2 regions of the Streptomyces taklimakanensis genome follow, and region 2 is predicted to be linked to the other one. Evidence: riboswitches for the same ligand, from Rfam matches in the RefSeq annotation. Region 2 holds a riboswitch; the other holds the start of a gene.

Region 1 (3,664 bases), 1.8 Mb from region 2:
GGGGCTCCGCCGCGTAGACCCAGGTGATCTTGCGGCGGAGCTGGGTGAGCAGCGAGGCCAGGGTGGGACTGCCGGACGCCTGGGCCAGCGTCTCGTGGTACCACTCCTCCAACGCCCCGAGGTCGGAGAACTGGCCGCGCGTGACGCGCTGTCGCCCCAGGCGGACCAGCCCCCGCAACACCCTCAACTGGGCCTCGGTGCGGCGCCGGGCGGCCCGGGCGGTGCCCAGCGGTTCCAGGCGGGCGCGGATGTCGAGCAGGTCGACGGCCTCCTGCTCGGTGGGCACGGCGACGCATGCGCCGACATGGCGGCGCGAGGTGACGAAACCCTCCGACTCAAGGGTCCGCAGAGCCTCGCGCACCGGGACGCGGGAGACGCCGTAGCGTCGGGCGAGGAGTTCCTCGGTCAGGCGCGCGCCGGGCGGAAACACCCCGGAGACGATGTCGTCGCGGACCGCAGTGCACACCATGTGCGCGGAAATGCGCATGGCAGGACCTCCGCCGTCGTCTCCGTTTTCCGAAGTTCCGCAGAGTGGAACTGTATTCCACCGGCACGGGTTTTCCGATGCCCCATCGGAAAGAGGCGTGAAACACACGGCCGCGCGCCCCCCGGAGGGGACGCGCGGCCGGATTCCCGCCCGAGGGGCGTGCGTCACACGTCGACGCCCTTGGAGGCCAGGTAGGTGATGGGGTTGAAGTCCGAGCCGTAGTACGCGCCGGTGCGGGCCTCGAAGTGCAGGTGCGGTCCGGTGCTGTTGCCGGTGGAACCGACCGAGCCGATCCGCTGACCGCCGTCGACCTTCTGGCCGGGCGAGACCTTCGTGGCCGACAGGTGGGCGTACTGGGTGTACTTGCCGTCGTCGTGGCGGATGACGATCTGGTTGCCGTACGCGCCGCCCCAGCCGACGGTCACCACGGTGCCCGGGCCCACGGACCGCACGGCGGTGCCGGTGTTGGCCGGGAAGTCGATGCCGCTGTGCTTGCCGGAGGACCAGGAGGAACCGGCCTGCTTGTAGGTGGTGGTGGTGTCCACGCCCGCGACCGGGTCGACGTACCCGGAGGCGGAACGACGCTCCGCGGAGCGCTCGGCGCGGTCGTCGGCGGCCTTGGCGGCGCGCTCCTCGGCGGCCTTCTCGGCCTTGGCTGCCTTGGCGGCGCGCTCCTCGGCGGCCTTCTCCGCCTCGGCGGCCTTCTCGGCTTCTGCGGCCTTCTCGGCTTCTGCGGCCTTGCGCGCGGCGTCGGCGACGCGCTGCTGGGCCTGCGCCTGCGCCTTGATCTCGTCGGCGATCGTGTCGCCGGAGGCGGCGGCCTGGACGAAGCCCAGGGCGTAGGTGCCGGAGCCTCCCTCGGGGGCGGCGATGGCGGGGGTGGCGACGGCGCCGACCACACCGGTGGCGGCGAGGGCGGCGGCGCCGGCGAGGCCGACGCGGGCACGGGTGGCCCGACCGGCGTGGCGGTGCTTCTCGACGAGGGCCTCGGTGGTCTCGGTGAGCTTCCCGGTGGCCCGGGTCAGCGTGTCGTTCAGCTTCTCGGTGAGCTGCGCGGTGGCACGGGTGAACGCCATGAGCGGCGTGCTCCTTTCCTTCCGTGTCGCCTACCGGGTTAGCTGACGGGTTCGGAGCAGGAAGGTCTCCTACGGGCGGGCAGGCCCGATTCACCCCGGATGCCTCGGAAGAGGGCCTCCTTCCGCATCCCTCGCGGAAGGGTGGGTCCCCGGCTCCCCTCGACGGGGATTCGGCGATGGTTGCCGTCGGCCGCGGTCCGCGGTCGCTTCTGACGAGCAACGAGATCGACGCTAAACGGACAAATTTGAGCTAGCAAGCAAATCCGGTCGTTTGTAGCTCATGCCACAGGGACCTCGCCCTGAATGGCCTCAAAGCGGACATAAGGAAGGCCCTTGATGTGACAACCACACCAAGGGCCTTCGCTGTTGGGATCGACCGGGGGCGGCCGACGGCCGCTAGTCCGTGACGACGGTCACCTCTCCGATGCCCAGCTCCCGCACCGGATCGGCGATCTGTGACGCGTCTCCCACCAGGACCGTCACCAGACGGTCCGCCGGGAAGGCCGCCACCGCCGCGGCCGTGGCCTCCACGGTCCCCGTCTCGGCGAGACGGGCGTACAGCCGCGCCTGGTAGTCGTCCGGCAGGTGCTGCTCCACCTGGTCGGCCAGAGTCCCCGCGACGGCGGCCGCCGTCTCGTACCGCAGCGGAGCGACGCCCACCAGGTTCTGCACGGCCGTGTCGCGCTCGGCGTCGGTGAGCCCCTCCTCCGCGAGGGTGCGCAGCACCCGCCACAGGTCCTCCAGTGCGGGCCCCGTCACATCGGTGGCCACCGATCCGTTGATCACCAGCAGGGACGCGCCGGTGCCCTCCGAGGAGGAGCGCAGCACCTGCGCGTACGCCCGCACCCCGTAGGTGTAGCCCTTCTCCTCGCGCAGCACCCGGTCCAGGCGGGAGGTCAGGGTGCCGCCCAGGCAGTAGGTCCCCAGTACCTGAGCGGGCCAGACGCGATCGTGGCGGTCCGGGCCGACCCGGCCGACGAGCAACTGCGTCTGCACCGCCCCGGGCCGGTCCACGACGATCACCCGGCCGGTGTCGTCCGCGGTGATCGGCGGCATGGGCCGGGGGCCGGCCTCGGTGCCCGACCAGCCACCGAGGGTGTCGGCGAGCGCCTTGTCCAGGTCGATGCCCGTGAAATCGCCCACGATCACGACGGTGGCCGTCGAAGGACGCACATGCGCCTCGTAGAAGGCGCGCACCGCGGCGGCGTCGACGCGCTCGATCGTCTCCCGCGCGCCCTGCCGGGGGCGGGAGAGCCGCGAGTCGGACGGGAACAGCTCCGCGGAGAGCGCGATGGCCGCCCGGCGGGCGGGATTGGCCAGCTCGTGCGGGATCTCGTCCAGGCGGTTGCGCACCAGCCGCTCGATCTCGCCCGTCGCGAAGGCGGGGGCGCGCAGCGCGTCGGTGAGCAGGCCGAGCGCCCGGGTCAGCCGGGAGGCCGGGACCTCCAGGGAGACCCGCAGCCCGGGGTGGTCGGCGTGCGCGTCCAGGGTGGCGCCACAGCGCTCCAGCTCGGCGGCGAACTCCTCGGCGCTGTGCCGGTCGGTGCCCTCGCTCAGCGCCCGGGCCATGATCGCGGCCACGCCCTCCTGGGCCCGGGGCTCGGCGTCCAGCGGTGCCGCGAGGTTGACCTCGACGGCCACGACCTTCTGACCGGGACGGTGACAGCGCAGCACGGTCAGCCCGTTGGGCAGCTCACCGCGCTCGGGGGCCGGGAACGCCCACGGCCTGGGCTCGCCGCCGCGGGGTTGGGGGTGGAACTCCATCGAGACGCCGTTTCGGGGCTGGTCGGTGGCGGGCTGGGCAGTGGCGTCGCTCACTGAGCGGCCTCCTGATCGTCGTGGGCGGCGGTGTCGGAGACGGTGGCACCGTCGGCCATCTCGGCCGCGGTGTCCGGCGCGGTCCCCTGCGTGGGCTCGTAGACCAGCACCGCGCGGTTGTCGGGGCGCAGGCGGGCGGCGGCCACCTCGCGCACCTCGTCGGCGGTGACCTGGAGCACCCGCTCCACGGCGGTCAGGGCGAGCTGGGGGTCGCCGAAGAGCACGGCGTAACGGCACAGCTCGTCGGCGCGACCACCGACCGTGGCCAGCCGGTCCAGCCACT
Region 2 (3,664 bases):
CCGGCGGCCAGGGCGTAGTAGGGGACCGTGGCCAGGTCGTGGCGCGCGGCCACATCGCGCAGCGGCCCCTCGTAGGTGTCGCGCGAGACCAGGCTGTAGTGGGGTTGGAGGGCGACGTAGCGGGCGCGTCCCTCGCGGGCGGAGAAGGCCAGGGACGCCTCCAACCGCTCGGCGGAGATGTTGGAGGCGCCGATCTCGCGGACCTTGCCCGCGCGCACGAGATCGTCGAGGGCGGTGACGATCTCCTCCACCTCGACCGACTCGTCGTCGCGGTGGGTGTAGTAGAGGTCGATGTGGTCGGTGCCCAGGCGGCGCAGGGAGTCCTCGGCCGCGGCCTTGATGGTGGCGGCCGACAGTCCCCTGCGGTCGGGGTGGGAGCCGACCTTGGTGGCGATGACGACGTCGTCGCGGTTGCCGCGCGCGGCCAGCCAGCGGCCGATCACGGTCTCCGACTCGCCGCCGCTGTTGCCCTCGGCCCAGGCCGAGTAGGAGTCGGCGGTGTCGACGAAGGTGCCGCCGGCCTCGGTGTAGGCGTCCAGAACGGCGAAGGACTGCCGCTCGTCCGCCGTCCAGCCGAAGACGCTCCCGCCCAGAGCGAGGGGGGAGACGGTGAGGCCGCCGATCCTGCGCGGAGCACCGCTCGTGCCGGGCGGGCCCGGCGTGTCGGAGGCGCGGGGGGCGTGGGACGTGCGGGACGTGCGAGGTGTGTCGGTCATGGGAGACGGTTACCACGCGCGGCGCCGGGTCATGGGTCGGGGCGCGGCGGGAACCGGCGGCCCTGGCGTCGGGGGGTGGTCCACCAGGGCCGCCGGGGTTCGGGGCCGGACCGGGAGCGGTGCCGGGAACGGTGCCGGGAACGAGGGTCCGTCCGGCGGCCGGACGGACCCGGACGCCGCCTCGTCCCCTCCTGTGGTCGGCCGACGTGCGTCGACGGTGTGCGAGGCGGCGGCCGGGAACGGGGACCGGAGGATCGGAGGCTTCCGGTCCGGGCCGGGCCGGACGGCGGCGACGGCCCGTCCGGGGCTGGTCAGATGGACTGGCCCTTGTCGCGCAGCCAGGCCAGCGGGTCGATCGGGGCGCCGCCGCCGGGACGGACCTCCAGGTGGAGGTGCGCGCCGGTGGAGTTGCCGGTGGAGCCGACGCGGCCGATGACGTCGCCGGTGGTCACCTTGCCGCTGGTCACCGTCATCGAGGACAGGTGGCAGTACCAGATCTCGGTGCCGTCGTCGAGCCTGAGGACGACGCGGTAGCCGTAGGAGCCGGCCCAGCCCGCCTCGACGATCTCGCCGCTGTGCACCGCCTTGACGGGGGTGCCGGTCGGGGCGGCGAAGTCCAGGCCGGTGTGGTTGTTGGCCCACATCGAACCGGAGGCGCCGAAGTGGGAGGTGAGCTGATAGGAGGTGAGCGGAAGGGTGTAGCCGGCCGCGAGCTTGGCCAGGCGCTCGGCCTCGGCCTTGCGGGCCGCCTCCTCGGCGGCCTTGCGCTTGCGCTCGGCCTCCTCCTTCGCGGCCTTGTCCGCGGCCTCCTCGGCCGCCTTCTCCGCGGCCTGCTCGGCGGCGGCCTCGACCGCCGCCTGGGCGGCGTTCGACTGCTGCCGGTCGGCCTGCTGGAGGATCCGGGCCCGCAGCGCCTCGCCGGGGTCCGAGCTCAGGGTGGTGGTGGCACCGGCGTCACCGGTGTCCGGACCGGCCTGGGCGAGGGTGTCGCCGAAGTCGCCGAAGGGAGCGTCGGACTCGGTGCCGGGCTCGGCATCGGGGCCGGAGCCCTTGTCGGACTCCGTTATGAGCCCGCCGACACCGGGGATGTTCTCGGCCACCTCGCCCAGGTCGGGCAGGGAGATGGGGGCGGGGGCCTTCTCCTTGGCGGTGGCGATGCCGCCCGCGCCGACCGCCGCGATCATGCCGACGCCCAGGACGGCTCCGCTGCGCGCCATGCCGTTGCGCTGCTTGACCACGCGGTGTCGACCCCGGACCGGGCGGACGGATTCCTCGGTGGGATTCCACACCTGTCGGTCCTCGTCGCCGGCCGGACCGAACGGGGCGAAGGTGGCGGTGTGCGGATCGTACGAGACCTCGGGGGCCTCGGGGGCCGGACTGCTGGACGCCACGGAGGCGCTCTCCTTTCCTTCCTTCTCGCCTACCGGGTTAGCTGACGGGTTCGGAGCAGGAAGGTCTCCTACGGAGCCGCACGGGCACGCCCGGCGGTCCGATTCACCCCAAGAGGTGGTTCCCCGGTTCCCTGGACGCGGCCCCGCGATCGGCGGGGCAGCGCCTTCGGAATTCGGCGACGGCGCACGGTGTCGCCTCCTTCGGCGACAGTGACGACCGCGCTGCGTTATCGAACGTTAATAGAGGAGCGCGCCGGTTTCCAAGTCTCCCCTTCAAAGCGTGGGTAATTTCCGGGGGGACCTAACAGGCCATTTCCCCCTCAATTCGGGCGAGTTGGCCGCCACTTTCCCGAGGGAGAGAACAACGCTCTTATCTGACGGTGCCTCATTTGTTATGCGGAGGGAGGTGTCGCGGACACGGACGGTCATCACCCGGTGGGTGGCGGATCCGGATCGCGCATGACCGCCAACAGCGCCATGTCGTCGTCCTGCCCCCCGGCCGTGTGCGCGTGGACCTCCGCCAGGAGCCCGTCCAGGAGGGCGTCCGGGCCGGGGAAGCGGCGGCCGCGCAACCAGGGCACCGGATCGTAGAAGGCACCCGCCGCGTCACGTGCCTCGGTCAGCCCGTCGGTGTGGACCAGCAGCAGGGCTCCCGGTGGGAACGGCGCCACGGCGACGGAGCCGCCCGTACCGTCCCCCAGCCTCCCCAGTCCCAGCGGCAACCCGTACGCGTCCGGTTCCAGCGCCCGCACCGAGCCGCCGCCGGGAGGCAGCAGCAGGGGAGGCGGATGCCCCCGGTTGACGACCCGCACCTCCCTCGGACCGTCGCCCTCCGACACCTCGACCAGGACGGCGGTGACGAACCCCTCCCGGTTGCCCTCGTCGTCTCTCCACAGCCCCCGCTCCCGCTCCCGTTCCAGGGAGCGCTCCACCCGGTCCGCGACGTCCGACAGCTCCGGCTCGGTCCCGGCCGCCTCCCGGAAGGCGCCGAGCACGACGGTGACGACGGTGACCGCCCCCAGCCCGCTGCCCCTGACGTCGCCCACCAGCGCCCGGATCCCGTACGGCGTCCGCTGCACGCAGTACAGGTCCCCGCCGATCCGGGTGTCGAGATGCGCCGTCTCGTAGCGTGCCGCGATTCTCAGGTCCCCGATCCGGTCGGGCGGGGCGGGCAGCACGGCCAGTTGGACGGCCTCGGCGATGCCCCGGGCCGTGGCCGCGCGGGTGTCGCTGCGCTCCACGACGCGGTTGACGGCGACGGCCAGCAGACCGACGGTGACGGTCGTCGACAGCCGCAGCGTGGTCTCCATCGCCGGAACCCGGTCCGCCCACAACAGCAGGACGCAGGAGGTGAGCGCCGACGCCACCGCCGTGGCCACCGTGCCGCGGAACGTCCACAGGGCCGCCGCGATCAGGGGAGCGGCGGAGAACGTCGCCTCGATCAACACGTTGGGCGGGGTCAGCAGGTTGGTGAACAGACCGGTCAGGAGCAGCAGCAGGGGAAGCAGCCACGGCGGGCGCCCGAGCACGGGAACGGCGCGGAAGCGCTCCCTGCCG

The links. Region 2 has a riboswitch for cyclic di-AMP ahead of F0L17_RS11790 (peptidoglycan DD-metalloendopeptidase family protein). Riboswitches for the same ligand answer to the same signal wherever they lie in the genome.
Region 1: it holds a riboswitch for cyclic di-AMP, as region 2 does, so the genes downstream of both, F0L17_RS28100 (M23 family metallopeptidase) here and F0L17_RS11790 (peptidoglycan DD-metalloendopeptidase family protein) in region 2, are expected to answer to the same signal.

The regions. Positions count from the first base shown of each region.
Region 1 covers NZ_WIXO01000001.1:4,526,436-4,530,099, reverse strand. The annotation lists gene F0L17_RS20065 (GntR family transcriptional regulator) at 1-487, opposite strand, end outside; gene F0L17_RS28100 (M23 family metallopeptidase) at 652-1,563, opposite strand; cyclic di-AMP (ydaO/yuaA leader) riboswitch at 1,576-1,749, opposite strand; gene F0L17_RS20055 (M16 family metallopeptidase) at 1,960-3,327, opposite strand; gene F0L17_RS20050 (M16 family metallopeptidase) at 3,378-3,664, opposite strand, start outside.
Region 2 covers NZ_WIXO01000001.1:2,713,516-2,717,179, forward strand. The annotation lists gene F0L17_RS11785 (aldo/keto reductase) at 1-716, opposite strand, end outside; gene F0L17_RS11790 (peptidoglycan DD-metalloendopeptidase family protein) at 1,028-2,107, opposite strand; cyclic di-AMP (ydaO/yuaA leader) riboswitch at 2,120-2,260, opposite strand; gene F0L17_RS11795 (PP2C family protein-serine/threonine phosphatase) at 2,536-3,664, opposite strand, start outside.